3 regions of the Mesorhizobium sp. BE184 genome follow, and region 3 is predicted to be linked to each of the others. Evidence: predicted binding sites of a transcription regulator. Region 3 holds the regulator's gene; each other region holds the start of a gene.

Region 1 (10,711 bases), 1.3 Mb from region 3:
CGGCTGATTTCTACCCAATAGACAGGGCCGGCTGTTTTTGGCCGGCCTGAACCACGGGAACGACCCATGTTCGTGACACCTGCCTATGGGCAAGAGACCGCGCCCGCCGTCGAAGGCGGCCATGGCGGCACCGAAGGCGCCACGCAAACCGGCACCGAAGTGCCGCACGGCGGCGAGCACGCGGGCACCTTCCCGCCCTTCGACCCGGCGACGTTCCCGTCGCAGATCATTTGGCTGGCAATCACCTTCGGCCTCTTCTACCTGTTCCTGAAACGGGTGATCCTGCCGCGCCTGGCCGGCATCCTCGATGTGCGCTCCGGGCGCATCGCCCAGGATCTCGACCATGCCGCCAAGCTGAAAGGTGAGGCGGATGCGGCGGTCGCCGCCTACGAGCAGGAACTGGCCGAGGCCAAGACCCGCGCCAACGTCATTGGCCAGGAAGCGCGCGACGCCGCCAAGGCCGAGGCCGAAGCCGCTCGCAAGAAGGTGGAGGCCGGCCTCGACAAGAAGCTCGCCGCTGCCGAAGAACGCATCGCCACGATCAAGTCGGGCGCGATGAAGGATGTCGGCGCCATTGCCGAGAGCACCGCCGCGGCCATCATCGAGCAGCTTGTCGGCAAGGCCGACAAGAACGATGTCGCCGCCGCCGTGAAATCGGTGCGCTGAGGAGACGACGATGGACGCAACAGCTCTCGCCACAGTCTGGGCCACCGTCGCCCTGCTGATTTTCGTCGCCATCCTCCTCTACATCAAGGTGCCGGCGATGCTGTCGAAGTCGCTCGACGCCCGCTCGGACAAGATCCGCGCCGAACTGGAAGAGGCCCGTCGTCTGCGCGAGGAAGCGCAGGCGCTGCTGGCCGAGTACCAGAAGAAGCGCAAGGAAGCCGAGCAGGAAGCCGCCGACATCGTCACTGCCGCCCGGAACGAGGCCGCCATGCTGGCCGACGACGCGCACAAGAAGACCGAGGATTATGTCGCCCGCCGCACGGCGCTGGCCGAGCAGAAGATCGGTCAGGCCGAGCGCGAGGCCATCAACGAAGTGCGCGCCAGCGCTGTCGATCTGGCTGTGGAAGCGGCCCGCAAGGTTCTCGGCGACAAGGTGGACGCCAAGGCGGACACAAGCCTCTTCAAGGCATCGCTCGCCGAGGTCCAGGCCAAGCTGAATTGATCGAACGGTCCCGGCGGTATCGCTGACCGGTTCAGGAACAGGAGCCGCTGGAGAAATCCGGCGGCTTTTTTGTTGTGCCGGGCACCGGCCTTCATCCAACATCCCCGAACTTGATCCGGAGGAGGCCGGCAGGGAAGAACAGCGGTCAGTCGGTTTCCGGTAGAATGGGCAGCAGCCTCATTCCGCCCCGAGGAGTTCCGCTTCGCTCTCTTCGACCGCGATGCCACCAAGCCGGAACGGCGCGAAGGAAATGCGGTGCAGGCGCGCCACCGGTCCGTGGGTCTCGATGGCGGTGCGGTGGCGCACTGTGGCGTAGCCCATATGCAGTTCGAAGCCGTAATGCGCATGCGTGTGCCCGCAGCGCGACATCATGCGGTCGCGCATCACCTTGGCGACGATGGAGGCGGCGGCGATGGATTGCGATCGCTGGTCGCCACGGATGAGCGCGCGGCCGGCGCAGGGCAGGCCAGGCGGCACGTCGCGTCCGTCGGCCAGCGCCAGCCTGGGCCTGACCGGCAGGCTGCAAAGCGCCCGCCGCATGGCTTCCAGGCTGGCCTTGAGGATGTTCGATCCGTCGATACCTTCGGCCGAGACAGACGCCATCGCTACCCCGAGCGAGGTGGCGAGTATCCTTTCGAACAGCGCTTCACGCTGATCGAACGTCAGCCGCTTGGAATCGTCCAGCCCGTCCGGAATGCGCGCCGGATCGAGCACGACCGCCGCGGCCACGACCGGGCCGGCCAGCGGGCCGCGTCCTGCCTCGTCCATGCCGGCGACAGGCCAAAGGCCTTCAGCCATCGCCTTCGTTTCGAAGGAGAAGTCGGGTTTTTCCGTCATCTCGAAGAGAAGCGGAGAATCGGTGCGCGTGCGAGGCATGACAACCAGATTCGCATCGGCTCCGATTCTCCGCAAGACCCTCCCGTCCGTTGGGGCGGCGGATCGGGAGGCACCGTCAGCGGGCCGAGGGACAGGGCCGGACGGGATTCTTGAATGCCGGGCAGCCCGGCAGGTCTGCTACAGCAGCATCAATTGTTCGTTTTTCTTCGCCGCGGGCACGAACTGGTCGGTCCGCAACGTCCGGCGTTCGGTGTTGAGGCCGAGGCGCTTTGCGGCGATCTCGAACCGGCGGCCGATCTGCCAGGCATAGGGTCCGGCGCCCTTCATGCGCTTGCCCCACTCCGAATCGTAGTCCTTGCCGTCGCGCATCGAACGCACCAGCGACATCACATGCCGGTAGCGGTCGGGATAATGGCGCAGCAGCCAGTCCTTGAAGATCGGCGAGACCTCCAGCGGCAGGCGAAGGATGACATAGCCGGCCTCGCGGGCGCCTGCGGCGCGCGCCGAATCCAGGATGCGCTCCATCTCCGGATCGGTGAGGCCGGGAACGATCGGCGCCACCATCACCGAGGCCGGGATGCCGGCATCGGAAAGCTGGCGGATCGCCTCCAGCCGCTTCGTCGGCGTCGACGCGCGCGGTTCCATGGTGCGCGCCAGCATCCGGTCCAGCGTCGTCACCGAAAGCGCGACCTTTGCCAGGCCGCGTTCGGCCATGCGGGAAAGAATGTCGATGTCGCGCGTCACCAGCGCCGATTTCGTCACGATGCCGACCGGATGCCCGCGCGCTTCCAGCACTTCGAGGATTTCGCGCATGATGCGCCATTGCTTCTCCACCGGCTGGTAAGGGTCGGTGTTGGTGCCGATGGCGATGGTGCGCGGCTGGTAGCCGTCCTTCGACAGTTCCTTGTCGAGCAGGCGCGCCGCATCCGGCTTGGCGAACAGCTTGGCTTCGAAATCCAGTCCCGGCGACAAGCCCATGAACGAATGCGTCGGCCGCGCGAAGCAGTAGACGCAGCCATGTTCGCAGCCGCGATAGGGGTTGATGGAACGGTCGAACGATATATCGGGCGACTCGTTGCGGGTGATGATGGTGCGCGGCTTCTCCACCTGCACCTCGGTCTTGAACGGCGGCAGTTCCTCCAGGCTCTCCCAGCCGTCGTCGAAGACATGGCGGGTGATCGGCTCGAAGCGGCCCGAGGGGTTGATGCCGGCCGAGCGTCCGCGGTTGCGGTCGGGCCGCACGCGCATTCCGCTCTGTTCGATCATCGCATTGGCCATTTCGGCTCGTCCTGCTCCGAAGGCTGCAATGTCGGCGCGCGCGATATGTTCCATTTTCGCCCTTTCCCAGGGACTGTCGGGGGAGTTTCGAATCGCCGTTCTCATGAACATATTCCTATTTTCAGAATGAGAACAAAGCAAGAACTTTTTGCGGAAATTGCTGAAACTGGCATTGCTTGGCGCTTTCGGCTATTCGGCTAATCATGTTGAGTGTCCTGATCGAAACCCATGACAGCGAGGAGGGGCTGGCGCGCACGCTGGCCTCGCTCGTCGGCGGCGCCGTCGAAGGGGTGGTGCGCGATGTCATCGTCTGCGACATGGGGTCGACCGATCAGACGCATGGCGTCGCCGAGCATGCCGGCTGCCGCTTCGTGACGGAGGGAATCGCCGCCGGCATACGCCAGGCGAAGGGCGACTGGCTGCTGATCCTGGAGCCGGGCGCCAGGCTTTCCGAAGGCTGGATCGACGAGGTCGTTTCTCACGTGGCGCGCTTCACCATGCCGGCCCGGTTTTCCCGCGCGCCCGGCAGCCGTGGCCGCTTCTTGTCGCGCGCCTTTGCCCGCCAGCGCGCGCTGGCGCAGGGGCTTGTCATCACCAGGCGGCAGGCGGCGGCGCTTTCGCAGCACGCCGGCAGCGCCGAGGCTCTGGCGCGCGGTCTGGCGATGAGGACGCTGGGCGCAACGATCTGGCCTGCGGCCTGAAGGGCCTGATCCATCCCTGCCGGTGAATGGGAGGAAAGCGGCCTTCGCATGCCGCTGGAAACCCCAGGCCTCTTCGGTTAGCTTTGGAAAATCGAGGCGAGGCGGTGAACCTTCTTGACCCCATCGGCGACAGAGCAGACAGGAGCCGGGCGGCTCGGCCGGTCATGACGAACGCATCGTCGACCGACCGCGAACTCGTCGGCCGGGTCGCTTCGGGCGACCGGGCAGCCTTGCGGCTCCTGTTCATGCGCCACCACGCGCGGGTCTACCGCTTCGTGGCGCGCCAGACGGGGTCGGACATGGTCGCGGACGATATTGCAAATGAAGTTTTCCTCGAACTCTGGCGTCAGGCGCCGGCTTTCGAAGGCCGTTCCGAGGTTTCGACCTGGCTGCTCGGCATCGCCCGCTTCAAGGCGCTGTCCTCGCTGCGCAAGCGCAAGGAGGACTGGATCGACGACGAAGCCGCGGCCGCCGTGCCCGATGGCGCCGACACGCCGGAAGTCACCGCCATGAAGGAAGACAAGGGCGCTGCGCTGCGCCGCTTCGTCGATGCCCTGCCGCGGGAACACCGCGTTGTCGTCGATCTGGCCTATTACCACGGCAAGTCGGTGACCGAGATCGGCGAGGTGCTGGAAATCCCTGTCGCCACCGTCAAGACGCGGATGTTCTACGCCCGCAAGAAGCTTGGCGAGGCGTTGAAGGCCGCGGGCTACGACAGGGGATGGCCATGAGCTATGATGGCGACATGAGCGAAGCCGGAAAGATGTCGCGCCGCGATGAGATGGAGGCCCTTCTGCCGTTCTATCTGAACGGCACGCTGGACGGAGCCGAGCTTGCCGACCTCGAAGCGTGGCTAGCGACGGACCCGGCCGCGGCGGCTGCGCTGGAAGAGGCCGAGGCCGAATTCTCCGGCACGATCGCTTCGAACGAAGCGGTTCGTCCGCCGGCCGACGCCTTCGCCCGTTTTGCCAAACAGCTGGATGCGGAGACCGGCCGGGAACGCAAGGCATCTTCCTCCGCCCCTTCGGTGGTGACCCGGCTCTGGAACGGGTTCCGTGCGGTCCCCGCGAGTTTTGCCTGGGCGGCTGCCGCGGCATTGCTCGCCTTTGTCGTCGTGCAGCAGGTCGCGGCGCCGAACAGTGGTCCCGGCTTCGAGGTCGCCGGCGCGGAAAACGATCTGGCGAAGCTGCCCTTTGCCCTGGTCAAGTTCAAACCCGATGCCCGCATGGCCGATGTCGTCACGTTCATGGGCAACAATGGCCTGAAGATCGCCTCCGGCCCGACCGTCGACGGCATCTTCCGTATCGCCATCGCGACGACGACCGGCGCGGAATATGACCGCTTGTTTGCCCTTATCGCCGCGCAGCCATTCACCGAGACGGCGCTCGGAGGCAGGAAGCCGGTCGATGGTTGAGCGCGCCGCAAAGGCATCGCCGCAGGGCCGTGTACGGGGCCGGACCATGGTCCGTGTGGCGCAGCGTGTGCTTTCCATTGCTGCCGCTCTCGCGCTCGCCGTCTTCACCGTGCAGCCTGGCATGGCGCAGACGGCCGGACCCGCCCGGCAAAGTCTGCCAACTGGATGCTCCGATGACAGCAGGGATTGCCCGCCGCAAGCCGGTGCCGGCACGCCTTCGGGCGGCGCTGCGGTCACGCTCCCGGACCTGATCGTCGATCTGTTTCCCAATCCACCGAGCGCCGCAGGTGGTGCAACCCCCGGCGGACTGCCAATGCCGACGCCCGATCCGCGCCGTCCGGCTGACGCCGCCTTGCCACCGGCCGCCGACGTTGCAGCGGGTTCGCTGGCCGGCGGGTCCGGTCAGCCCCCTTCGGGGCCGATCATAGCGCCCACCGACCTGCCGCTCGCCGAACCGCCCCGCGCCATCGCCGGCGATTTCGTGCCCGACGAGGTGCTGGTGACGGTCTCAGGCGATCCCGACGTCGTGCAGCAGCTCGCTATCTCCTTTGGTCTGCAGGTCAGGTCGCAGCGCCAGTCGCGGCTGCTTGGCGCAACGCTGGTGCGCTATGGTATTCCGGATGGCCGCCCGGTAGCCGTCGTGCTGGCGCAACTGGCGGCGGATGGCCGCGCCGAACGGCGGGAGCCCAACCATGTCTACGCGCTGCAACAGGCGGCGATCGTCAACTATTCGTTCGAGCGCATCGCGCTCGATGCCGGCGCGGCGAATGGCGAGGACGTGCGCGTCGCGGTGATCGACACCGCTGCCGACGATACGCATCCCGCCTTGCAGGGCGTCATCGCCGAACAGTTCGATGCGCTGCCCGATACGCCCGTGCAGAGCCGCGATCACGGCACGTCGATCGACGGACTGCTTGCCGGCACCGGGCCATTCCAGGGCGTGGCGCCAGGCGCTGCCCTCTATCACGCCCGCGCCTTCGAGGACGGAAAGTCATCGGCCGAGGCTATCCTCGCCTCGCTGGACTGGGCGGCGGAGAAGGATGTCCGCATCGTCAATATGAGCTTTGTCGGGCCGAAGAATGAATTGCTCGGCACCGCCTGCCGCAGCGCCCGCGCGCTCGGCATGGTGCTGGTCGCCGCCGCCGGCAACAATGGGCCGAAAGCGCCCTACGGTTACCCTGCAGCCTTTGAGGGCGTTGTCGCCGTTACCGCGACGGACGCGAAGGACGGACTGATGGCGCAGGCCAACCGCGGGCCCTATGTCTACATTTCCGCGCCCGGCGTCGACATGGCCGCGCCCATCGGCGGCGGCTCGGATCTCGTCACCGGGACCTCCTTCGCCGCAGCCATCGTCAGCGGCGCCATTGCCAATCTTTTCCACGCCAAGCCCGATCTGTCCGCCGACCAGGCAGAAAAAGCCCTGGCCGATACGGCCACCGATCTCGGCACTGCCGGCCGCGACAATGATTTCGGTTTCGGCCTGCTGAACCTCAAGGCGGCTGCGGCGCGGGAGTAGGGCCGCCTTCCTTGACCCTCCCCCTTTTGTGGGGAGGGGCGGCGAGCGTGCTTTGCGAAGCAAAGTGCGGGAGACGGGGTGGGGGTGCGCAACCGCTGTTATAGTACCTCCCCCCTGGAAATCTCCGCTACGCTTCGATTCCTCGTCGACCCCCCTCACAAGGGGAAAGGGTAGGTGGCGCTAACCTACGGCGCCCCCGCGATCGAACCGCGCACGACCAGATCCACCGGCCACACCTCGCCGCGCGCGCCATCCTCGAGATTGGCGAGGCGCGCGGCAAGCCGCTCCGCCACGCGCGCCCCCGCCGCCCGGATCGACGAGCGGGTCGTCGTCAGCGGTACGGAAAAATTCTCCGGCTTCAGCCAGGGAAAAACGTCGTCATGGGCGATCAGTGAAAGCCGCCCGGGTATGCTGACGCCGAGCTCGCGCGCCGCCCGCACAACGCCCAACGACATGATGAGACTGGAACACAGGATCGCCGTCGGCGGCGCGCTGCTTTCCAGCAGACGGCGTGCGGCGCGATAGCCGTTCTCTTCGGTCATTGCGGCGCTGCTGACGGTGTCGTCGGCCAGCACCAGCCCCTTTTCCGCGAGCGCGGCGCGCACACCGCGTTCGCGGTGGATGGCGAAGGTCTCGCGTATATCGCCGTTGATCAGCGCGATGCGGCGGTGGCCGAGCTGCATGAGCAGGCGGGCCGCCTCGCGAAATGCCCCCTCATTGTCGATGTCGAGAAAGGAATAGTCGAAATCGAAGCCTTCCGTGCGGCCGTGGACGAGAAAGGGAATACCGAGCGTGTTGAGCAGCGCAACCCGCCTGTCGCGCGGCTGCGGCGACGAGATATAGACCGCATCGACCTGCCGGTTGGCGACGATGCGGCGATAGGTGGTTTCCTGGTCGTCTGCGTCGGCGGGCGACAGGACGAGGTCCAGTTCGTGCGCGCGCGCATAGTCGCCGAGGCCGGAAAGGAACTCGACGAAATGCGGGTCGATATCCACCGAAGCGCCCGTCGGCAGCACGTATCCGATCATGCCCGTCTTGCCGGTGGCGAGCTGTCTGGCGCTGGGATTGGGACGATAGCCGTGCCGCTTGGCGGCATCGACCACGCGCCGACGCGTTTCCTCGCTGACTTCCGGATAGCCGTTCAGGGCGCGGCTTACCGTCGTCTGCGACAGCTCCAGCATCCGTGAGAACTGCTTGAGGTTCAAAGCGTCCTCCTGCGCCAAAGCGCTTTAAAAATTCCGGCTGACTCTTCCCGGTTGCTTACGCCTCCTCAAAAGACATAGAGCGGCACGCGACCCGTTAAAAGCTGTTTTATCTGCTGCATTGCCATAAAATTATGCTGCGCCGCAGAAGGGTTGCCCCTCGGAAAAAAACTAAATCGATTAGTTGGCGCGCCGCTTGACTCTGTGGAAATTTGGTGGCTTCCTGAAAATCAGCCAAAGCGCTTTGGAAGTCTCCATCGGAGGTTGCAGTTCCTCCTTTGCTGGGGCACAGTCCGGGCAGCATCGGCTGCGGAATGGAGGTTCCGTTCGATCTGTCCATGGGCCGGTCTGTCTTTTGGGAGGATTACGATGAAGAAGATGCTCTTGCTGGGTGTGGCGTTTTCGGCGCTCGCCCTTACCGTTCCCGCACATGCCGAACTGAAGTTCAAGCCGGGCGAAGACAGTAAATTCCACTGGGATAATTACGAGGCGCTCAAGAAGGTCGATCTCAAGGGTGAAACCCTGACGATTTTCGGACCGTGGCGCGGCGAGGACGAGGCGCTTGTGCGCTCGGTGCTGGCATATTTCACCGAGGCCACCGGCGCGGACATCAAATATTCCTCCTCGGAAAACTACGAGCAGCAGATCGTCATCGACACGCAGGCAGGCAGCCCGCCCAACATCGCCGTGCTTCCGCAGCCGGGCCTCATCCAGGATCTCGCATCCAAGGGCCTGTTGACGCCGCTGGGCGACGATGTCGCCAGCTTCGTCAAGGACAATTATGGCGCCGGCCAGTCCTGGGTCGATCTCGGCACCTTCAACGACAAGGACGGCAAGAAGCAGTTCTTCGCATTCCCCTACAAGGCCGACCTGAAGTCGCTGGTCTGGTACGTACCGGACAATTTCGAGGAAGCCGGCTACGAGGTTCCCAAGACCTGGGAAGAGATGATGGCGCTGTCCGACAAGATTGTCGCCGACGGCGGCACCCCCTGGTGCATCGGGCTCGGTTCCGGCGGCGCAACCGGCTGGCCGGCGACCGACTGGATCGAGGACATCATGCTGCGCACGCAGCCGCCGGAAACCTACGACAAGTGGACCAAGAACGAGATTCCGTTCAACGATCCGGCTGTCGTCAACGCGCTGAAAATCTTCTCCGACATCGCCACCAACGACAAATATGTCGATGGCGGCAAGGCGGCGGTCGCGGCGACCGACTTCCGCGACAGTCCCAAGGGCCTCTTCGGCATTCCGCCGAAGTGCTACATGCACCGTCAGGCGTCCTTCATCTCGTCCTTCTTCCCCGAAGGCACGAAACTTGGCGTCGATGCCGACTTCTTCTACCTGCCGCCCATGGCCTCAAAGCCGGACCTCGGCAAGCCGGTGCTGGGCGCTGGCACCTTCGCCATGATTACCAAGGACTCCAAGGCTTCGCGCGAATTCATCAAGTTCCTCGAAATGCCCTTGGCGCATGAAATCTGGATGGCCCAGTCCGGCCTGCTGACGCCTTTGAAGACCGTCAACCAGGACGCCTACGCCAACGACGCGCTGAAGAAACAGGGCGAAATCCTGACCACGGCAACGACCTTCCGCTTCGACGGTTCGGACCTGATGCCGGGCAAGATCGGCGCCGGTGCATTCTGGACCGGCATGGTCGATCTCGTCGGCGGCAAGTCGCCGGAAGATGTCGGCGCCCAGATCCAGAAAAGCTGGGACGCGATCAAGTAGAGGCAGTCGGCAATAGCCAGTCGGCAGTCGGAAAAACAGGTGGCGATAGGCAATAAAGGTCCGTCCTCGACGGCCAGCTGATTCCGATTGCCTGTTGCCCACTGCCGATTGCCCGGAAGAACATCGACACGGCAGCGGGAGGGAACCAATGGCGTCTCAGATTTTCTCGGCCATACTCGTCATCATCGTCGGCGTCGGCGGCTGCGTCGCCTATTTCTGGGGCGCCAACAAACTGCTCGACCTCATCTTTCCGGCGCGTGGCGTCACCGGCGCGGCGGCGGTCGATAATCTGCGCCGGCAGGGGCTGATCCGGCCCTGGCTTTTCGTCGGTCCGGCCCTGCTCATCCTCATCATCTATCTGATCTACCCGGTCATCGAGACGTTGCGCCTGTCCTTCATGGATCGCGGCGGCGTCAATTTCGTCGGCCTCGCCAACTATCAATGGGCCTTCGGCGACCGTGAGTTCCGCAACTCCATTCTGAACAACATAGTGTGGCTCGCCGTTGTGCCGGCCGCCTGCACCTTCCTCGGCCTGATCATCGCCGTGCTGACCGACCGCATCTGGTGGGGCACCATCGCCAAGAGCCTGATCTTCCTGCCGCTCGCCATCTCCTTCGTCGGCGCTTCGGTCATCTGGAAGTTCATCTATGAATATCGCGGCGAGGGGCAGACCCAGATCGGCATCCTCAACGCCATCGTCACCGCGCTCGGCGGCTCGCCGCAGGTGTGGATATCGATCCCGTTCTGGAACAATTTCTTCCTGATGGTCATCCTGATCTGGATTCAGACCGGCTTCGCCATGGTCATCCTGTCGTCGGCCCTGCGCGGCATTCCCGAGGAGACGCTGGAAGCCGCCGTCATCGACGGCGC
Region 2 (10,711 bases), 150 kb from region 3:
GGCCGAGAGGCTCTCGACATAGCGGCGCTGGCCTTCGGCGTAGATCGTGTCGAAGGCAAGCGACGACTTGCCCGAACCGGAAAGCCCGGTCATCACCACCAGCGAATCCCGCGGCAGGTCGAGGTCGACATTCTTGAGATTGTGTTCGCGCGCGCCGCGAATGGAAATGTATTTGTGGTCGGCCATGCCGGTCCGCCGCCTCGATATCTGATTGCCGGATTGGCGGATGCCGCCGTTCCCCTGATGTAGGTAGTTTTGCCGCTACGTCGAGATGCCGCAACCGCCCCAGCGCGTTTAACCGCCTTTGGCGGGATGCGGCAAGCAAAAAGAACAAAGGTCGAACGACTTGCTGACAGCGTGTTGGCAGGAAGTCCGTCCCGGACGCCTGACGCGACCGATCACTTTTTCTCCCATCCGTCGCTCGACACTTGACCCGGCTTCGGCGCGGGTCCAGATTTATTTCCGTCGATGAGGCCGATCGCCAGCAGGGCGATCTTCGAGCCGCAACAGGCCGTCTGCGAGACGCCGCAGGCTACGAATAGGCGCCTCCAACGACACAAGAGCAACGAGCAAGGGAGCGAGGTATGACCCCACCGGACAGTCCCAGCCGGCTCCACGTTTCGCTGGAGCCGCGGCGAACCTGAAATTGCCACGCCGACCGGCTAGGCCATGTCGGTTCGTCGAAATCCCCCACATTGAGAAACGATAGTCGGATCAGCGGCTGAACCCGCGGCGCATCCGAAAAATAACGCCGGTAAAACACTCCCGGCAAAAATGAGTTGATCTCATAAGGCCCCGACCGCTTTGCAAATGCAGCGGCGGGGCCGTTTTCGTTGCAGCAATGGGCTTTTACGCAGGCCCCGCACATCATTGGCAGGAGGTTGACGGCTCGATCGCGAGCGGCGGTCTTATTTCTTCTTCAGCTCGAACTCGTTGCCGAAGCCAGCCTCTGCGCGGACGAAACCGGATATGCGCACATCGAAATTGCCAACCTTGTACCGGCCATCTTCGGCAGGCTGTAAGTCCGGCTCCGGTTCAGCCGGCTTGACGATGCGATAATCGCCCTCGACCCCGGGCAAAGTACCGGACACCGGCTTCTCGCCCGCATGGGCGTAACCGGCGACAAAAGCCGCCAGCACAAACGCGCAGGCGCGCGCGGTAAGGATTGTTGCGCTCATCGGTAAAGCATAACGGTTCGAGCGGTTCAGGGCCAGTGGCTTCCGCAACAGGAGCTGGTCTGGCTGGCGAACGAAGATAGAAACGCCGCCTACGCCGCGGCCTTGCGTGTGTCATAGACATGGTCAACGACGCCCCATGCCCGGGCCTCCTCGGCGGTCATGAAATAATCACGGTCGAGCGTGCGCTCCACCTCCTCCAGCGTGCGGCCGCAATGCTCCGAATAGAGCCGGATCATGCGGCGCTTGATCTTGAGGATATTTTCGGCGTGGCGCTCGATGTCCGAGGCCTGGCCCTGGAAACCGCCCAGCGGCTGGTGCACGACGATCTGCGCGTTGGGCAGGGCGATGCGCCGCCCCGGCGTGCCCGCCATCAGCAGGAACGATCCCATCGACGCGGCAAAGCCCATGCAGACGGTCGAGATCGGGCAGCGCACATAGCGCATGGTGTCGTAGATGGCGAAGCCGCTGGTGACCACACCGCCGGGCGAGTTGATGTAGAGGGAGATTTCCTTGTCGGGATTGTCCGCCTCCAGCGACAGTATTTGCGCGCACACCAGCGCCGCCATGCCGTCTTCGATCTGGCCGTTGATGAAGATGATGCGCTCGCGCAGCAGCCGCGAGAAAATGTCGAAGGCGCGTTCGCCACGGCTCGATTGCTCGATCACCATCGGCACCAGGTTGGCAAGGCCGCTCATTGTCGGTTCTCCGTTCGTTGGCGGCGCTCAGGCCGCGCGCAAAAGCATGATCGTGTTGGCTGGAGCCGGCCGTGGCCGTGGCTTGCCCGAGAGGGTGAGACGGCAAGTCGGAACGCCGGCCAGCGCGACCGCGGGAATGGCGGCGAAGTCGCCATGCACGATGCGCAGGCGGGTGCCGCCGGAGGCGGAACGGGCAAGCTCGAAACTGACGGTGCTGTCGATGCCGGAGGCGTCGCCGTTTTCACGGTCGTCCCGTTCACGCCAGGAATAGCGCAGCAATCGGCAGGGATCGGCCTCAAGAACCTCGCATTCTATCGGCGCCGCGCCGGGACGCAGTTGGAAGCGGCTGCCGGCCTCGATGGCGGGATCCATGTCATTGGGCAGCAGCCACGCAGCCAAAAGCTCGGGCACGGTGAGCGCCCGCCAGACCTTTTCCGGCGGCTCGGCCAGGTCGCATTCGACAACGATCGGCGCGGCGGGCTTCTCGGTCATTGATCCATCTCCTTCAGCATCGTCTTCAGTTTTTCCACATGCGCCGGCCAGAAGGCGCGGTAGCGCTCGATCCAGCCGAGCAGCGGCCCAAGCCCGTCCGGATCAGCCCGGTAGTAGGCGTTGCGGCCGGCGCGGCGTTCCTGAACCAGCCCGGCGCCGCGCAGCACGGCCAGATGCTGCGATACGGCCGGCTGCGTCACCGACGTGCCATCGCGCAGCTGCGATACGGTCATCTCGCCGCCGGCCAGCCGCTCGAACAGCGCGCGCCGGGTCGGGTCGGCCAGGGCGCGGAATATCTCTGCTTCGATCATGGCAGAAGCATAAGTGCAAACTTATTCGTTTGGCAAGCGGCGAGAACAGCTTGTATCGCTTCCTAACGGACTGGCCTTTGACTCTGCTGACATTTCCTTGACAAAGCAGGTGCGGATTGAATAGAACATAAAGGGAACAAAAACATTGTGGGTAAAACTGCCTCCTGGCAGGCACGCGCTGCGCGCAGCCTGTAAGGTGCGTGGATCAAATCGATTTCGGATGAGCGTGGAGAAGTGTGATGGCGGGCAGCGTCAATAAGGTCATTCTGGTGGGCAATCTCGGCGCCGACCCGGAAATCCGCCGGCTGAACTCAGGCGAACCGGTGGTCAATCTGCGGATTGCGACCTCGGAAAGCTGGCGCGACAAGAATTCGGGCGAACGCAAGGAAAAGACCGAGTGGCACAGCATCGTCATCTTCAATGACAATCTGGCCAAGGTCGCCGAGCAGTACCTGAAGAAGGGCATGAAGGTTTATCTCGAAGGCGCGCTGCAGACCCGCAAATGGGAAAAGGACGGCGTCGAACGCTATACAACCGAGATCGTGCTGCAGAAATTCCGCGGCGAACTGCAGATGCTGGATTCGCGCGGCCAGGGCGAGGGCGGTCAGGTCGGCGGCTATTCCGGCGGCGGTCGTGACAGCTTCGGCCAGTCGGGTCCCGGCGGCGGCGACGATTTCGGTGGCCGCGGTTCGGGCGGCGGCGGCAATCGCAGTGGCGGTGGTGGCTCGCGCGATCTGGACGACGAAATCCCGTTCTGATCGACGCTGCGCGGGACCGTTTGCGGTCTCCATAAGGGTGGCGCAGTCGCTTAACCTGGTGGCGCCTGGCTTGAGGGATATTCGGTGAAGGCACGGGTCAAGTGGGTCGAGGAACGGACTTTCGTCGGCGAGTCGGGCTCCGGCCACAAGCTGGTCCTCGGTACGGCGTCAGCGCCCGGCGGTGCGACGCCGGGACCGAGCCCGATGGAACTCGTGCTGATCGGCACCGGCGGCTGTTCAGCCTATGATGTCGTGCATATCCTCGAAAAAGGCCGCGAGGCGGTCGAGGATTGCGTGGTCGAGCTCGACGCCGACCGGGCCGAAATCGACCCGAAGGTGTTCACGCGCATCCACATGCATTTCATCGTCAGCGGACGGGCGCTTTCCCTCGACAAGGTCAGGCGCGCGGTCGATCTGTCGATCGACAAATACTGCTCCGCCTCGGCGATGATGGCCAGGACCGCTGCGATTACCCATGATTTCGAGGTGGTCGACACGTCGGCGAAGTAGGTCCCCGGACAGGCTGGTCCCGGTAGAGGCATATCACCCCGCCATCAGCGCCTTCACGCCGTCGGCGACGAACTGCACCGCCAGCGCCGCGAGGATGACGCCCAGCAGCCGCGTCAGGATGGAGCGGCCGGTCTGACCGAGTATGCCATCGACGCGCTCGGCCAGCAGGAACACCGCATAGGTGATGGCCAGGCACAGGAAAATGATGCCGACCAGCGCCATCTGCGCGGCAACGCCCTGAAACGAACCGGAAAGCAGCACCGTGGCGGAAATCGCGCCGGGTCCGGCGATCAGCGGGATCGCCAGCGGAAAGGCGGCGAGGTTGTGGATGTGGTCGCGGGTAATGGCGACGTCGCCGATCTTCTCCTTGCGGTCCTGACGCCGCTCGAAAACCATCTCGAAGGCGATGAAGAACAGCAGGAAGCCGCCCGCCACCCGGAAAGCGGGCAGGGTGATGCCGAATACCGACAGGATCGACGCACCCGCCAGCGCGAACAGCGCCAGCACGAGAAAGCCGATCACCGAGGCGCGAATGGAGACCTGCCGGCGCTCGTCGCGGTTCATGCCGCGCGTGATCGCCAGGAAAAGCGGCGCCAGACCCGGTGGATCGATCGTCACGAGAATGGTCACGAAAGCATTGAAAAGACTGTCGAAACTGGACATGGGCCAGACCCTCTGGCGGTCAGGCTAGCGTGATCGCGGCTTGCGCGCCAGTCCAGTCACGTCGAACGCCGCGCGCCAATCGGCTCCGGCGCCTGCGCCAATCGCGATAGGTTGCCGCAGCGTCCGCTCGAAAATCGCCCATCCATTTGAATCTTCGTGGAAAATCAGTTCTGGAAAAGCTGCCGCGCCATTGGAGAAATCCAGCGGCTTCCTATATAAAAGGCCTGTGATTCCCTCTTTCGTGTGACGCATTTTGAACGACCAGAAGACACCGCTCGGGCCGCAGGGTCCTTCCGGCATCGAGCCGATCTCGATCATCGAGGAGATGCAGCGCTCCTATCTCGATTACGCGATGAGCGTGATCGTGTCGCGCGCGCTGCCGGACGTCCGCGACGGGCTGAAGCCCGTTCACCGGCGCATCCTCTATGCGGCGCATGAGAGCGGCTATCACTGGAACCGCAAATATGTGAAGTCGGCCCGTCCGGTCGCCGACGTGATGGGTAAGTACCATCCGCATGGCGACGCCTCGATCTATGACGCCCTGGTGCGCATGGCGCAGGACTGGTCGCTGCGCGTGCCGCTCATCGACGGGCAGGGCAATTTCGGCTCCATCGACGGCGACCCGCCGGCGGCGATGCGCTACACGGAATCGCGCCTGACCAAGGTCGCGCATGAGCTGCTCGAGGACATCGACAAGGAGACCGTCGACTTCCAGGACACCTACGATGCGTCGGGCAGCGAACCGAAAGTCTTGCCGGCGCGTTTTCCCAATCTTCTGGTCAATGGCTCCGGCGGCATCGCCGTCGGCATGGCGACGAACATTCCGCCGCACAATTTGTCCGAAGTCTGCAACGGCGCCATCGCGCTGATCGACGACCCGGCGATCGGCCTGCCGCGGCTGATGGAGATCATCCCCGGTCCGGACTTTCCGACCGGCGGCCTGGTGATCGGGCGCGCGGGCATCGAGAGCGCCTATGCGACGGGCCGCGGCTCGATCCTGATGCGCGGGCGCGTCGAAATCGAGCAACGAGCCAACGACCGGGAAGCCATCGTCATCACCGAAGTTCCCTATCAGGTGAACAAATCGTCGATGATCGAGAAGATGGCCGAACTGGTGCGCGACAAGCGCATCGAAGGCATTTCCGACATCCGCGACGAAAGCGACCGGCAGGGCTACCGCGTCGTCATCGAGCTGAAGCGCGACGCCGTCGCCGACGTCATCCTGAACCAGCTTTACCGCTATACGCCGCTTCAGACTTCATTCGGCGCCAACGTCGTGGCGCTGAACGGCGGCAAGCCCGAAGTCATGACGCTGCTCGACATGCTGAAGGCCTTCGTATCCTTCCGCGAAGAGGTGATCAGCCGCCGCACCAAATTCCTGCTGCGCAAGGTTCGCGACCGCGCCCATATCCTGGTCGGTCTCGCCATCGCCGTCGCCAACATCGACGAGGTCATCAAGCTGATCCGCGGCGCGCCGGATCCCACCACCGCGCGGGAGCAGTTGATGACCCGGCGCTGGCCGGCGGCGGATGTCGAGTCCCTGATCCGGCTGATCGACGATCCGCGCCACCGCATCAACGACGACGGCACCTACAATCTTTCCGAGGAGCAGGCGCGCGCTATTCTCGCGCTGCAGCTGTCGCGCCTCACGGCGCTTGGCCGCGATGAAATCGCCGACGAATTGAACAAGATCGGCGCGGAAATCTCTGATTACCTTGACATATTGTCCTCGCGGGCGCGCATCCAGCAGATCGTCAAGGACGAACTGGCAGCCGTGCGGGACGAGTTCGGCACGCCGCGGCGCACCGAACTGCTCGACGGCGCGGCCGACATGGACGACGAAGACCTGATCCAGCGCGAGGACATGGTCGTCACCGTGAGCCATTCGGGCTACATCAAGCGCGTGCCGCTGTCGCTCTACCGGGCGCAGCGCCGCGGCGGCAAGGGCCGCTCGGGCATGTCGACCAAGGACGAGGATTTCGTCACCCGGCTGTTCGTCGCCAACACGCATACGCCGGTGCTGTTCTTCTCCTCGCGCGGCATCGTCTACAAGGAAAAGGTCTGGCGCCTGCCGATCGGCAATCCGCAGTCGCGCGGCAAGGCGCTGATCAACCTGCTGCAATTGCAGCAGGGCGAGCGCATCACCACCATCATGCCGCTGCCCGAGGACGAGGCGAGCTGGGGCGAACTCGACGTCATGTTCGCCACCACGCGCGGCACGGTGCGCCGCAACAAGCTGAGCGAATTCGTCCAGGTCAACCGCAATGGCAAGATCGCCATGAAGCTGGAGGAGGAAGGCGACGAGATCCTCGGCGTCGAAACCTGCACCGACAATGACGATGTGCTTCTGACAGCGAGTTCCGGCCAATGCATCCGGTTCCGTGTCGACGATGTGCGCGTCTTCCAGAGCCGCAATTCGGTTGGCGTGCGCGGCATCTCGATGGCTGAAGGCGACCGGGTCATCTCGATGGCCATCATCGAGCACGTGGAAGCCGATCCGGCCGAACGCGCCGGGTATCTCAAGCAGGCCGTTGCCGAACGCAAGGCCGCGGCTTTGGCTGCCGGCATGGAAGTCGAGACGGGCGGCGAAGAAGAGATCGCGTTGACCAATGAGGACGTGGGTGAAATCGGCGACCTGTCACCGGAGCGCTACGCGGAACTGAAGGCGCACGAGCAGTTCGTTTTGACCGTCACCGAGTTCGGCTACGGCAAACGGTCGTCGTCCTATGATTTCAGGCTGACCGGCCGCGGCGGCAAGGGCATCCGCGCCACGGACGTGTCGAAAGTCGATGAAATCGGCCGGCTGGTCGCAACCTTCCCGGTCGCCAACGATGACCAGATCATGCTGGTTTCGGATGGCGGCACGGTCATTCGCGTGCCGGTCCACGGCATTCGATTCGCCAGCCGCGCTACCAAGGGCGTGACCATCTTCAACACTGCGAAAGGCGAGAAAGTGGTCTCGGTCGAGCGTATCTCCGAACCGCAGGGCGAGGACGAAGATGCCTTGCCGGCCGGCGAAGCCGGCGAGACGAACGCTGGCGGCGAAGGACCCGGCGACGGTTCGGCCGGGGCAACGGATGGCGGCCCGGAGGCTTGACTGTTTCCGCGCCGCGCCTGGCCCTGGCCGCCGACCTTGCGGCGATTGAAGAGCTGACGCGGGCGGCCTACAGCCCTTACACCGCGCTTCTCGGCGCGCCGCCTTTGCCGGTGACGGAGGATTATCGTCCGCGCATCGACCGCGAGGAAATCTGGCTGCTCGATGACGGCCCAGAGGGGGCTGCGGGCGGACTTTCGGGTCTCATCGTGCTGGAAACCCATCCGGATCATGTGATGGTGTTCAGCGTCGCGGTCGCACCATCGAGCCAGGGTTTGGGGCTGGGTGTCCGGCTTCTGGGCTTTGCCGAGGAACAGGCAGCGAAAGCGGGGCTCAGCGAAGTTCGGCTGTATACCAATGCGCGGATGGAGCGGAACATTGCGCTCTACCGGTCGCTTGGGTTTGTCGAAACTGGCCGCCGGCCCAATCCGGTGCGTCCGGGATGGACGGTCGTGGATATGATCAAGCGCCTGCGCGTTTAGGCGGCGCGGCGAACGGGGCGGGTCAGTAGCGGCGCGGGCCGAAGCGGTCCGTCCGGCGGGCGTGCAGTTTCACACGTTCGGCTTCCTGATGCAGACCGAAGACGGTAGCGATCAGCATGGCGACAGTCATTGCGGCAGCTAGCATGAAGATCATCATTTTGGTTCTCCTGCGCCTTACAACGATCAGATGGGGCTTTGGTTTCATCTAATGAAGAGGCAAGGTAGTGAACTGTGAGTGAAAGCTTCGTGATCGGCCCGTTCATCTGTCGTTCATGGTTGCCGAAAGGTTCACGAGAGCGTTGCGGGCGGAATTGCCTTTGACCGAAGGGGCAGCTAGAAGCAGGCTGCATGACTGATCGCATCGCCCTCTATGCCGGCTCCTTCGACCCGCTGACCAACGGTCACCTGGATGTGCTGAAGGCGTCGCTCGCCGTCGCCGACACGATCTATGCGGCGATCGGCATGCATCCCGGCAAGAAGCCGCTGTTTTCGTTCGAGGATCGGGTGAAGCTCATCGAGGCCGCCGCGAAGTCGGAACTCGGAAAGGATGGCGCGCGCATCAGGGTCGTTTCCTTCGACGGGCTGGTGATCGATGCGGCGAAGAAGCATGGCGCATCGATCATGATCCGCGGCCTGCGCGACGGCACCGACCTCGACTACGAGATGCAGATGGCCGGCATGAACGAGACCATGGCGCCGGAATTGCAGACTGTTTTCCTGCCCGCCAGCCCCTCGGTGCGAACCATTACCGCCACACTTGTCCGCCAGATAGCCTCGATGGGAGGCGATATCCGCCCCTTCGTGCCGGCGGTGGTGGCCGGCGCGCTCACGGCCAAATTCGCCAGATAATTTCGGAGAAAATCCATGCTTTTCAAAAGGCTCGCCGCCTGTCTCGTCCTTCTTGCCGGCATGTTCGCCGGTGCTGCCGCCTTCGCGGCGGAGCCCGACAACACGATGGTCATCACACTGAAGGACGGCGACGTGACCGTCGCTCTGCGGCCCGATCTTGCGCCCAAGCATGTCGAGCAGATCAAGAAGCTGGTGCGCGAGGGCGCCTACAACAACGTCGCGTTCCACCGCGTCATCGACGGCTTCATGGCGCAGACCGGCGACGTGCGTTACGGCGACATGAAGGACGGCTACAGCGCCGACGCCGTCGGCACCGGCGGCTCGGACCTGCCCGACCTGCCGGCCGAATTCTCCAAGGAGCATTTCGTCCGCGGCGTGCTGGGCATGGCCCGTTCGCAGGACCCGAACTCGGCCAATTCGCAGTTCTTCATCATGTTCGACACAGCGGATTCGCTCGATGGCCAGTACACGATCATTGGCGAGGTCGAGAGCGGCATGGATCTCGTCGACAAGATCAAAAAAGGCGATTCGGCGCAAAACGGGGTTGTTTCCGACCCCGACCGCATGATCAAGGTGCGCATCGCTTCCGACAAATAACGGGAGATCGGCAGTCGGCAATCGGCAGTTGGAGAGCTCTTCGTTTAGAAGAAAACGCTGCCTTTTTCCACTTGCTACTCTCTCGACTGCCTACTGCCTACTGCCGACTGCCTAATTCCCCACTGCCGATCAATTTTTGAAAGGAACTCGATATGGCCGACATCAAGGATCGCGAAAACGCGCTCATCATGGAGACGACCCAGGGCAACGTCGTCATCGAAATGCTTCCCGACCTGGCGCCCGGCCATGTCGCCCGCATCAAGGAACTGGCCCGCGAAGGCGCTTATGACGGCGTCGTCTTCCACCGCGTCATCGACGGCTTCATGGCGCAGACCGGCGACGTGAAGTTCGGCAATTCCTCGTCGTCTTCATTTGCTCCTTCCCGCGCAGGCATGGGCGGTTCCGACAAGCCGGACCTGAAGGCTGAGTTCTCCAACGCCAATCACGGCCGCGGCACATGCTCGATGGCCCGTTCGCAGAATCCGAATTCGGCCAACTCGCAGTTCTTCATCTGCTTCGACGACGCCGCCTTCCTGAATCGCCAGTACACGGTCTGGGGCCAGGTCATCGAAGGCATGGACAATGTCGACAAGATCAAGCGCGGCGAGCCGGTGCAGGACCCCGACAAGATCGTGTCGCTCAAGGTCGCGGCGGACGTGAAGTAAGCAGAACGGGGCAGAGCGATGATGGGGCTTGTCTGGTCGCTGCTCGGCATATTGTCGGGCGCATTCATCGCCATCCAGGCGCCGATCAACTCGCAACTGGCGCGCGGCCTCGGCCTGCCCGTGGCCGCCGCCGCCTTCTCGTTTCTATCGGGCGCCATCGTGCTGGGCATCATCACGGTGGCGCTGGTGCGCTTCCAGGGCATATCGCTGGACTGGAAGGCGCCGGCGCCGTGGCTGTTTGTCGCCGGCGGCGTGCTTGGCGCTTTCTATGTGACGCTTTCGACCATCCTCACGCCGAAGATCGGCGCGGCCGCGCTGATGGCGTTTCTCGTCGCCGGGCAACTGACCGCCGGCATGGTGCTGGACCGCATCGGCTTCCTCGGCATGGCGGTGCGCGAAATCTCGCTCGGCCGGCTG
Region 3 (10,711 bases):
CGGTCTCGCCGTGGTCGGTCCGGCGCTCCGAATGGCCGACAATGACATGGCTTGCCCCGGCATCCTTCAGCATTTCTGCAGAAATATCGCCGGTATGCGGCCCGCTTTCCTCGGCGTCGCAATTCTGGCCGCCGGTATGAACCGGTGTGCGCGAAAGAATTTCCGCCGCACGAGTGAGCAGGGTCGCCGGCACGCAGACCAGCGCCTCGGTCGCCGCGTCCAGCCCGCTCATGAAGCCATTGCCGATCATCAGCAGTTCATTGAGCGAAGCGCTGGTGCCGTTCATTTTCCAATTGCCGGCGACAAGCGGGCGAATTCCTGGCGTCATGGCGATATGCTCTCCGGCGACCTGCAATGGACACTTTCACTACCAAAATCAGGCCACAAAGCAATCGACACTGGCCCGGAAGGACGCTATTGCGCTCCTTCGGGCAAATTCGGAACACAATATGCTTGGTAGTTTGAGAAACGTGGCGGGAACCTGGGTCGCCAAGGGGCTGCTCTTCCTGTTGGTGATCAGCTTCGCTGTCTGGGGCATTTCCGGCCGCCTCCTGGGCACGGTTGCCGGACACCATTCGGTCGTTGTTGCCGGAGGAACGTCGGTATCCGTGAACGAATACCGGCTCGCCTATGATCGACAGCTCTCGCTCATGTCGCAGCAGTTCGGCCAGAGGCTGACGCGCGAGCAGGCCAATACCCTCGGCATCGATGGCCAGGTGCTGACGCAGCTTGTATCCGGAGCGGTGCTCGACGAGCAGGCGCGCAAGCTGGGTCTGGGCCTTTCCAAGGACCGGCTGGCGCAGCTCACCTTTGATGATCCCGCCTTCCACGGTCCCGACGGCAGGTTCGATCGCCAGACGTTCGAATATCTCCTGCGCCAGATCGGCATGCGCCCGGAAGACTACCTCAAGAACCGCTCCCAGGTCGCCGTGCGCCAGCAGATCGTCGAGGCCGTTTCAGACGGCATGAAAATGCCGGATACCTTCATGAAGGCGGTCGCGCTCTATCGCGGCGAAGACCGCACCGTGGAGTATCTGGTCCTGCCCAAGTCGCTGGTGGAACCCATCGAAGCGCCCTCCGACAGCGCGCTTTCGACGTATTTCGACCAGAACAAGAAGACCTACGCGGCGCCTGAATACCGCAAGTTCTCCTACGTCCGGCTCGAGCCGGAAGACATCATGGATCTGAGCGCGGTCAGCGACCAGCAGGTGGCCGAGGACTACGAGAAGAACAAGGCGCGCTACACGACACCGGAAACGCGCACCATCGAACAGCTTGTGTTCAAGTCGGCCGACGACGCCAAGGCGGCGTTCGATTCGCTGAAAAGCGGCGCGACCTTCGACAAGCTTGTAACTGCGGAAGGCAAAACCCAGGCCGATACCCTGCTCGGCACGCTGCCGAAGGACAAGATCGCCGACAAGGCCGTCGCGGACGCCGCCTTCGCGCTGAACGTCAACGAGGTCAGCCCGGTCGTCCAGGGCTCCTTTGGCCCGGTGCTCCTGCGCGTTACCGACATCAAGCCGGAGGTGGTCAAGCCGGTTGCCGAGGTGTCCCAGCAGATCAAGAAGGATCTTGCGCTTGCCGAAGCCAGTCGCATCCTGCTCGATGTGCACGATTCTTATGAAGACGCCCGCGCCGGCGGCGCTTCCATGCAGGAAGCCGCCGACAAGCTGAAGCTCAAGGTGGTCACCATCGATGCCATCGACCGCTCCGCGCGCAAGCCGGATGGCGCCGTCATCGAGACCCTGCCCGAATCGGCCTCGCTCATTCGTTCCGTCTTCGACGCCGAAACCGGCATCGAGAATGAAGGCCTGACGACCGCCGACAATGGCTATGTCTTCTATGAGGTCAGCGCCATCACCCCTGCCCGCGACCGGACGCTGGATGAAGTGCGCCAGAAGGTCATCGCCGACTGGACCGCGGCGGAAACGTCCAAGCGGCTTACCGCCAAGGCGGAAGAACTCGAAAAGCGGGCCAAGGACGGCACGGCCCTCGACGCCATCGCCGGCGAGCTCAAGCTCGAAAAGCAGACTAAGCGCGGATTGAAACGCGAGGCCGACGACGCCGACTTCGGCAAGGACGGCACCGCCGCCATGTTCGGCGTCGGCGAAGGCGGCACCGGCGTCGTGGCGGCCCCGACGGGCGAGGCCAAGATCCTGTTCAAGGTGGCGGAAGTCTTCGAGCCGGCAGGCGCGGACGCCAGCACCGTACCGGCGGAAGCACAGAAATCCTTCGCCTCCGGCCTGTCGGACGATCTGCTCGATCAGTTGGTCGCGCAGTTGCAGACGCAGTACAGCGTGCAGATCGACCAGACCGCGATGACCCAGGCGCTCGCCCAATGAGCGCACTGAAGCCGCATATCGCCAAGGTTGCGGTTGGCGACGTCCTGTCCTTCGACGAGGCGCGCGAGGCGTTTGAGGTCATCATGTCCGGCGACGCTACGCCCGGCCAGATCGGGGCTTTCCTGATGGCGCTGCGCGTGCGCGGCGAAAGCGTGCATGAGATTTCCGCCGCGGTCGCCACCATGCGCGCCAAGATGCTGCGGGTCGATGCACCCGCCGGCGCGATCGACATCGTCGGAACCGGCGGCGACGGCCTGCACAGCGTGAATATCTCCACCGCTTCCGCATTCGTCATCGCTGCATGCGGCGTTCCGGTCGCCAAGCACGGCAACCGGGCGCTGTCTTCGTTGACCGGAGCCGCCGATGTCCTGGCCGCGCTCGGCGTCAACATCGAACTGCAACCGGAGGCGATCAGCCGCTGCATCCACGAGGCCGGTGTCGGCTTCATGTTCTCGCCGTCGCATCATCCGGCGATGAAACATGTCGGGCCGACGCGCGTCGAACTGGGCATCCGTACCATCTTCAACCTTATCGGTCCGCTTTCCAATCCCGCCGGCGTCGACCGCCAGATGGTCGGCGTCTTCTCGCCCGAATGGACCATTCCGGTCGCCGAAACACTCAAGGCGCTTGGCACCAAATACGCCTGGGTGGCGCATGGCGACGGCTATGACGAGATCACCACGACCGGTGAAACGCAGGTGGCGGAACTGTCCGACGGGACGATCCGCACCTTCACGCTGACTCCGGAGGCTTTCGGCATCGCCCGCCACACCCAGGAAGAGCTCAATGGCGGCGACGCGGCTTTCAATGCCAATGCGCTGCGCACCATGCTCGAAGGAGCGCCCGGCGCGTTCCGCGATACGGTTCTGATGAATGCCGGCGCCGGTCTCGTGGTCGCCGGCAAGACCGCCAAGCTCGCAGAAGGCATCGCCATGGCCGCCGAGGCGATCGACAACGGCCGGGCGGTTGCCGTCCTCGACAAGCTCATCGCTGTTTCCAACAGGTAACGCGATGGCCGATATCCTGAAAAAGATCGAAGCCTACAAGCGCGACGAGATCGCGGAAGCCAAGGCCCGCGTCCCGCTTGCGGAAATCAAGGCGCGCGCCGCCGATGCCAGCGCGCCCCGCGGCTTCATAGCCGCTCTGCAGGCCAAGCGCGCAGCCGGCAAGATAGGTTTGATCGCCGAGATCAAGAAGGCGAGCCCTTCCAAGGGCCTCATCCGCGCCGATTTCGATCCGCCTTCTCTCGCCGCAGCCTATGCGAAGGGCGGCGCGGCGTGCCTGTCCGTGTTGACCGACCGGCCCTCCTTCCAGGGCGCGCCGGAGTTCCTGACCGGGGCCCGCAACGCCGTGTCCCTGCCGGCGCTGCGCAAGGATTTTCTCTTCGACCCCTATCAGGTCCATGAGGCGCGGGCCTGGGGCGCCGACGCCGTCCTCATCATCATGGCCAGCGTCGATGACGCGATGGCGGCCGAACTTGAGGATACGGCGTTTTCGCTCGGGATGGACGTTCTCATCGAAGTGCATGACGAAGCCGAGACCGAGCGGGCGCTTCGGCTGAAATCAAGGCTGATCGGCATCAACAATCGCGACCTGCGCACCTTCGAGACGACGTTGCAGACCTCCGAACGGCTCGCCTCGATGATCCCGAACGATCGCCTGCTGGTGTCCGAAAGCGGCATCTTCACCAATGAAGATTGCCGCAGGCTGCAGAAAAGCGGGATCGATACCTTCCTGGTCGGCGAAAGCCTGATGCGGCAGCCCGACGTGACGCAAGCGACGCGCGCGCTGCTCAGCCTCGACATCGCCGCGGCGCAGGCCTGAGATGGCCGGCGATTCGCTGCCCGTCCCAGGCCTCACCCATATCGGCGCCACCGGCGAAGCCAACATGGTCGATGTCGGCGGCAAGGCCGAGACTGTTCGCTTCGCGGTGGCCGAAGGGTTCGTCTCCATGCAGCCGGAAACGCTGCGCATGATCCTCGACGGCAATGCCAGGAAGGGCGACGTGCTGGGCACCGCGCGCATCGCCGGTATCATGGCCGCCAAGAAGACGCATGAGCTGATCCCGCTCTGCCACCCGCTTCTGCTGACCAAGGTGTCGGTGGAGATCGAGCCCGACGAAAGCTTGCCGGGCTTGCGCGTGACGGCGCAAGCCCGCGTAACCGGCAAGACAGGCGTGGAAATGGAAGCGCTGACGGCAGCCTCCGTCGCCTGCCTGACCATCTACGACATGGCCAAGGCCGTAGACCGGGCCATGGTCATATCCGGCATTCGGCTGAAGCTGAAAAGCGGCGGAAAATCAGGCGATTACGAGGCGGCGTGATGGCGCTTGTTCCAGTCGCCGAAGCACTGCAGCGCCTGCTGGACGGCGTTGAGCCCTTGCCCGCCGAGAACGTCGCGCTGCACGAGGCTTTCGAGCGTGTCCTTGCACAGCCTCTGGTCGCCCGGCGTACCCAGCCGCCCTTCCACGCTTCCGCCATGGACGGCTACGCGGTCAAGGCGGCCGATGTGTCGACCGCGCCCGCCCAGCTCACCGTGATCGGCGCCGCGCCGGCTGGCCAGGGATTTGCCGGTACTGTGGAGCGCGGCCAGACAGTGCGTGTCTTCACCGGCGCACCGCTGCCGGCGGGTGCCGACACGGTCGTCATCCAGGAAAACGTCCGCGCCACCGGCAACGGCGTCATTGAGGTGCTGGAACCGGCCAGCCCTGGCCGCAATGTGCGAAAGGCCGGCCTCGATTTTGCCGACGGCGACGTCGTCCTTGAAAAAGGCCGGCTGCTCGATCCCGCGGCCCTTTCGCTGGCGGCTTCGGCAAACTATCCGCGAGTCCCCGTCATCGGCCAGCCGCTCGTCGCCATCATCGCCACCGGCGACGAATTGATGCTGCCGGGCGCTGAACTCGGGCCAGACCAGATCATCTCGTCCAATGCCTATGGCGTCGCCGCCGCGGCCCGCTCGGTTGGCGCGCAAGCCATTGATCTCGGCATCGCCAAGGACAGCAAGGACGCCATCGCAGCCCTGGTGCGCAAGGCGGTGGCGGCTGGCGCAAACGTCATCGTCACGCTCGGCGGCGCTTCCGTCGGCGATCACGATCTCGTCCACGACGTGCTCACCGGCGAGGGCATGACGCTGGATTTCTGGAAGATCGCCATGCGTCCCGGCAAACCGCTGATGTTCGGGCGCATGGGGCCCATCCGCTGCGTTGGCTTGCCTGGCAACCCGGTGGCGAGCCTCGTTTGTACGCAGCTGTTCCTCAAGCCGCTGCTGGCCCGCCTTGGCGGGCGGCAATTCGTGCAAGACATCCGCGAGGCACAGCTTGCCGCCCCGATGGCCGAAAACGACCAGCGCCAGGATTATGTGCGCGCCGTCGTCCACGATGGAGCAAGCAGCCTAACGGCGACGCCTTTCAGCGTGCAGGATTCGTCCATGCTGCGCATGATGGCCGACGCCAACGGCCTGATCGTGCGCGAGCCTTTCGCCCCCGCCGCCGCAGCCGGGGACCCGTGCAAGGTGCTGATGCTGCGCTGACGCCCGCGTGGCGGCGGGCTTGCTGAACAAAACGTCAACACATTCATTAAACTTTAAACGGTTGCGGAACACAACTGGAACAGATAGTGTTTGTTCTGGGTTTGTTTTTTCGATTCTGTTCGACACCCTTGGGGGCCGCAATGCTGACGCGCAAGCAACATGAACTGCTTCTTTTCATCCATGAAAGGCTGAAGGAAAGCGGCATTCCCCCTTCCTTCGACGAGATGAAGGAGGCGCTGGATCTGGCTTCGAAGTCGGGCATCCACAGGCTCATCACGGCGCTGGAAGAGCGCGGCTTCATCCGCCGGCTGCCGAACCGCGCCCGCGCCCTGGAAGTGCTTCGCCTGCCGGATTCGATCGCGCCAGGTCTCAACGCCGCGCGGAAATTCTCGCCCGGAATTATCCAGGGTGGCCTCGGCAGGCCGCAACCGAAGGAGCCGACCCGTCTGCAGGCCGCCGGCAACGACGACGATGCCGCCGCCGCCATTTCCATTCCCGTCATGGGCCGCATCGCCGCCGGCGTGCCGATCGACGCCATCCAGCACAAGACCCATTCGATTTCCGTGCCGCCGGACATGATTTCGGGCGGCGAGCACTACGCGCTCGAGGTCAAGGGCGATTCGATGATCGAGGCCGGCATTTTCGACGGCGACACGGTCATCATCCGCAACGCCAACACCGCCAGCCCCGGTGAGATCATCGTCGCCCTGGTGGACGACGAGGAGGCGACCCTCAAGCGCTTCCGCCGCAAGGGCGCATCCATCGCGCTGGAAGCGGCGAACCCCGCCTATGAAACCCGCATCTTCGGCCCCGACCGGGTCAAGGTGCAGGGTCGGCTGGTCGGGCTGATCAGGCGCTACTGATCCGGATCAGCGGCTTGGCTTGGCTTGGCTTGACGTATCGAATCCGACACGCGGCTTGGAGTTTGCCGCGCATGGTTGCGTCATTCATCTTCCGAATTTTGCTCGTCTTCCGCATTTCGTCTTTGACGGCTCGCGTCCTGGCGTGACCGGCGCTCGAACGGCGGCAGTCCCCTCGCCTCGCGCGAGAACTGCCGCTGCACGTGCCAGGGCCGGTAGTCGCCAACGATGGCGAACTGGATTTCCGCTGGCGCGGCGGCTGACTGCGGAGCGAAATACACGGCGGCGCTGCCCGATTGCGCAAGCTCCTGTCTGGTGATGACCGCAACCAGCGGGTCATGGCAGGGATCGGAAGCGGTTGCGTCGTCGATGACGATCAAGGCCGCGAATCCGCAGGCATTGCCGGCCGACCGTTCGTCCTTCACCCGCGCCACGATTGCCCCCGAGACGTGCCGCGCCACGCAACTGTCCGGTGTGCAGAGAAATGGCGTGCCGGGCGGGAGGTCGAGCGCGCCGGTTGTGACCAGCCTTGTTTCTTCGCCTTTGAGGGTTTCGGGCCCGATCACAGTTTCCGCATCAAGCGCGCGACGCCAGTTGTCGATGGTGAACTGGTTCGGCTTCGGCCGATTGACGGCGAGTTCGCCGCCGCCGATCGGCATGGCGATCAGATGCGCATCCTCCGCGACCAGGACGTCCGGCGTTCGCACGCTCGGCATGGCGAGTATGCCGCCAAGCGCGAACGGAATGGCCGCCAGGCGCAGCCGGGTCGTCGCCACGGTCGCGATCACCAGCGCGACGGTGACGAGCAGGACGGACTGGATGGACACCAGCCCGACCGCATCGACTGGCGACCGCACGGAAATCCAATCGGAGATGGCGATCATCGCCGTCAGCCCCTTTCCCACCACGTAGAGAAATGGCCCGTCGGCGCCGAACGGCATGGCGATGGCGGAGAGCACCGCGAAGGGCATCACCGCCAGCGAGACGATGGGCATCACGGCGAGGTTGGCGAACAGGCTGAGCGGCGACACGCGCTGGAAGTGCCACATGGCGAACAAGGCGGTGGCGCTGCCGGCGATGATCGTGGTCGCGGCGATGCCGACCCCGGCGCTGAAGAACCGGCCCGTGAGATCGGCGAGGAGTGAGCGCTCCGCCGGCGGGCCGCTTGCGCTTTTGGTCGCGCGGTAGTCCGACCACCACGCATAGGCGCCAACCAGCGCCGCGGTCGCTGCGAACGACATCTGGAAGCTCGGGCCGACCACCTCGTGCGGCGACACCAGGATGACGATGACCGCCGAGATGGCGAGGTTGCGCATGGTCAGCGCCGCGCGGTCGAACAGCACCGCCGTCAGCATCACCGCCAGCATGATGAAGCTGCGCTCGGCGGCGACAACGACGCCCGAAATGGAAAGGTACGCCGCGATCGAAAACAGCGCCGCCGCGGCGGCATATTTCTTCACCGGGCGTCGCGAAGAAAAGCCGGGAAACAGCGCGAAGGCGGCGCGCAGCATCACCATCACCGTGCCGGCGACCAGCGCCATGTGCAGCCCGGAAATCGAGATGATGTGGTAGATGCCGGTGCGCCGCATCGCCTCGTTGATCGGCTCGGGAATGCCGGCGCGCACGCCGACCATGAGGGCGGCGGCGATTTCGCCTTCCGGTCCGCCAATGGTGGCGCGGATGCGGCCTGCGATGGCGTCGCGGATATTCTGCACCGCCGTCGCCAGCCGCGCCTTGAGCGGCACCTCCTTGATTGGCTCCAGCTTGGGATTGCTGAGGAAAAAGCCGCTGCCGCCCAGGCCCTCGAAATAGCTTTCGAAGGAGAAGTCGTAGCCGCCCGGCCTCACCGGCCCGGTCGGCGGCAAAAGTCGCACGAAGCCGCTGACCTGCGATCCCGCCATTGTTCCGGCCGGGATGGCGCGGGCCGACAGCCGCACGCGCTCCGGTTGGTAACGCAGCTTCGGCCGCGCGGTCGAAATCACGTCCAGCGTCAGCCGCACCCGGCCGCTGGCCAGTTCGTCGATTGAAACGACCCGACCGGTCAGGCGCGTGGAAATGTCCGACCCGAGCGTCTCGCCGCCGCCCCGCCAGGTCTCGACCTTCGCCGCCAGAACGCCGAGCGCGCAAAAGAACCCGACAGCGAACAAAAGATGCATTTTCGGCTGCGAGCGGCAGGCGAGCATCAGGCAGGCCAAAGCCACGACGCACATGACCGGCTGCAGGAAACCGGGTTCGGATGCCACCGCGAAATAGAACAGGGCTCCAGTGGCCAGGAAGACAGGAACGAGCAGGAAGCCGACGCCTCGGTCGAGTTCCGTACCGGAGGCCACGGCAAGGCTGCGGCCAAGGTCATGGACGGAAATCCGGCCAAGACTTTGCGCGAGCCGCCATCTGGCCGGACCGGGCCGGGAAAGCTGGATCTTTCCGGGCAGATATTCCGCGGGAAGGATTTCACCTTGAGGGGCAGGTCCGTGCGCCGGCTCCCGCAACGGCGACGCTGCTGCGCCGTCATCGGCTGTGACCGGCGAGCTTCGCATAGCCGCGGTATCTACCCGCAACCCGGCATGAGAATCCGGCGCCGGCGTCGGCGCGAACAGCGACCGTTCGCTGACGTCGCGGTCAGCTTTCCCGCTGTCTTTGCCGCCCCGGCCCTGCCCCGCCATCGGGTCTGCCCCTTGCGCCCATGCCCCCCTATGCTACATGAACGCCCGGCGCGGAAAAGTCCGCCAATGCCCGAAGGTTCTGAAGAGTTCTATGTCCGAAACGGTCGTTACCCGCTTTGCCCCCTCGCCCACCGGCTATCTCCATATCGGCGGCGCGCGCACGGCGCTGTTCAACTGGCTCTATGCCAGGCATACGGGCGGCACGATGCTGCTGCGCATCGAGGATACCGACCGCGAACGCTCCACCGATGCGGCCACCGCCGCCATCCTTGATGGACTGTCCTGGCTTGGCCTGACCTGGGAGGGCGAGCCGGTCTCGCAATTCGAGCGCGCCGCTCGCCACCGCGAGGTGGCCGAGGAACTGGTTCGCAACGGCAAGGCCTATTATTGCTACGCCACGCCGGCGGAACTGGAGGCGATGCGCGAGAAGGCCCGCGCCGAAGGGCGCCCGCCCCGCTACGACGGCCGCTGGCGCGACCGCGACCCGTCGGAGGCGCCTGCCGGCGTGCGCGGCGCGATCCGCATCAAGGCTCCGTCCGAGGGCGAAACTCTGGTGCGCGACAAGGTGCAGGGCGACGTGCGCTTTCCCAACAAGGACCTCGACGATTTCATCATCCTGCGCTCCGACGGCAACCCGACCTACATGCATGCCGTGGTGGTCGACGATCATGACATGGGCGTCACCGACATCATCCGCGGCGACGACCACCTGACCAACGCAGCGCGCCAGACGGTGATCTACGACGCCATGGGCTGGACCGTGCCGAGGATGGCGCATATTCCGCTCATTCACGGCGCCGACGGAGCGAAGCTGTCCAAGCGCCATGGCGCGCTCGGCGTCGAGGCCTATCGCGCCATGGGCTATCTGCCCGAGGCGCTGCTGAACTATCTGGCGCGGCTTGGCTGGAGCCATGGCGACGACGAAATCATGTCCGTGGCCGACATGGTCTCGTGGTTCGACATTGTCGACGTCAACAAGGGCGCCGCGCGCTTCGACTTCGCCAAGCTCGAAGCGCTGAATGGCGTTCACATGCGCGCCATGGACGACGCGGCGCTGACGAATATCTTCATCGAGACGCTGCCGCATCTGCCGAATGGCGAGGCGCTGGCCGCGAAGCTGGACGAGAAGGCCAAGGACCGGCTGCTACAGGCCATGCCCGGGCTGAAGGAGCGCGCCAGGACACTGGTGGAGCTGGCCGACAGCGCCTATTTCCTCGTCGCCGACCGGCCGCTGGCGCTGGACGAGAAGGCGCACGCGATTCTCGACGCCGATGCCAAAGCCGTGCTTGCGGCATTGCTGCCGGGATTTGAGGCCGTG

Evidence for each region. The regulator LexA, encoded in region 3, represses DNA repair genes until DNA is damaged. The targets are predictions, from matches to a motif close to TGTTCNNNNTGTGTTCNG.
Region 1: a site for LexA is predicted at 3,412-3,429, ahead of J2X35_RS00380 (PA0069 family radical SAM protein). Genes of this name have one in related genera too.
Region 2: a site for LexA is predicted at 2,798-2,815, ahead of ssb (single-stranded DNA-binding protein). Genes of this name have one in related genera too.

What each region holds. Positions count from the first base shown of each region.
Region 1 covers NZ_JAVDVU010000001.1:80,380-91,090, forward strand. Annotated here, with positions in the region: gene J2X35_RS00360 (F0F1 ATP synthase subunit C) at 1-7, shown strand, start outside; gene J2X35_RS00365 (F0F1 ATP synthase subunit B) at 67-666, shown strand; gene J2X35_RS00370 (F0F1 ATP synthase subunit B) at 677-1,168, shown strand; gene J2X35_RS00375 (ribonuclease HII) at 1,346-2,044, opposite strand; gene J2X35_RS00380 (PA0069 family radical SAM protein) at 2,183-3,337, opposite strand; gene J2X35_RS00385 (glycosyltransferase) at 3,487-3,984, shown strand; gene J2X35_RS00390 (sigma-70 family RNA polymerase sigma factor) at 4,149-4,715, shown strand; gene J2X35_RS00395 (anti-sigma factor) at 4,712-5,398, shown strand; gene J2X35_RS00400 (S8 family serine peptidase) at 5,391-6,914, shown strand; gene J2X35_RS00405 (substrate-binding domain-containing protein) at 7,100-8,119, opposite strand; gene J2X35_RS00410 (ABC transporter substrate-binding protein) at 8,486-9,841, shown strand; gene J2X35_RS00415 (carbohydrate ABC transporter permease) at 9,990-10,711, shown strand, end outside.
Region 2 covers NZ_JAVDVU010000001.1:1,199,618-1,210,328, forward strand. Annotated here, with positions in the region: gene uvrA (excinuclease ABC subunit UvrA) at 1-186, opposite strand, end outside; gene J2X35_RS05920 (hypothetical protein) at 909-1,178, opposite strand; gene J2X35_RS05925 (ATP-dependent Clp protease proteolytic subunit) at 1,268-1,873, opposite strand; gene J2X35_RS05930 (SRPBCC domain-containing protein) at 1,901-2,365, opposite strand; gene J2X35_RS05935 (metalloregulator ArsR/SmtB family transcription factor) at 2,362-2,676, opposite strand; gene ssb (single-stranded DNA-binding protein) at 2,916-3,434, shown strand; gene J2X35_RS05945 (OsmC family protein) at 3,519-3,944, shown strand; gene J2X35_RS05950 (MarC family protein) at 3,978-4,607, opposite strand; gene gyrA (DNA gyrase subunit A) at 4,861-7,704, shown strand; gene J2X35_RS05960 (GNAT family N-acetyltransferase) at 7,701-8,183, shown strand; gene J2X35_RS05965 (hypothetical protein) at 8,206-8,340, opposite strand; gene coaD (pantetheine-phosphate adenylyltransferase) at 8,532-9,032, shown strand; gene J2X35_RS05975 (peptidylprolyl isomerase) at 9,048-9,629, shown strand; gene J2X35_RS05980 (peptidylprolyl isomerase) at 9,782-10,294, shown strand; gene J2X35_RS05985 (DMT family transporter) at 10,313-10,711, shown strand, end outside.
Region 3 covers NZ_JAVDVU010000001.1:1,345,993-1,356,703, forward strand. Annotated here, with positions in the region: gene tpiA (triose-phosphate isomerase) at 1-328, opposite strand, end outside; gene J2X35_RS06630 (SurA N-terminal domain-containing protein) at 450-2,342, shown strand; gene trpD (anthranilate phosphoribosyltransferase) at 2,339-3,349, shown strand; gene trpC (indole-3-glycerol phosphate synthase TrpC) at 3,354-4,166, shown strand; gene moaC (cyclic pyranopterin monophosphate synthase MoaC) at 4,168-4,665, shown strand; gene glp (gephyrin-like molybdotransferase Glp) at 4,665-5,870, shown strand; gene lexA (transcriptional repressor LexA) at 6,011-6,733, shown strand; gene J2X35_RS06660 (ComEC/Rec2 family competence protein) at 6,814-9,393, opposite strand; gene gltX (glutamate--tRNA ligase) at 9,485-10,711, shown strand, end outside.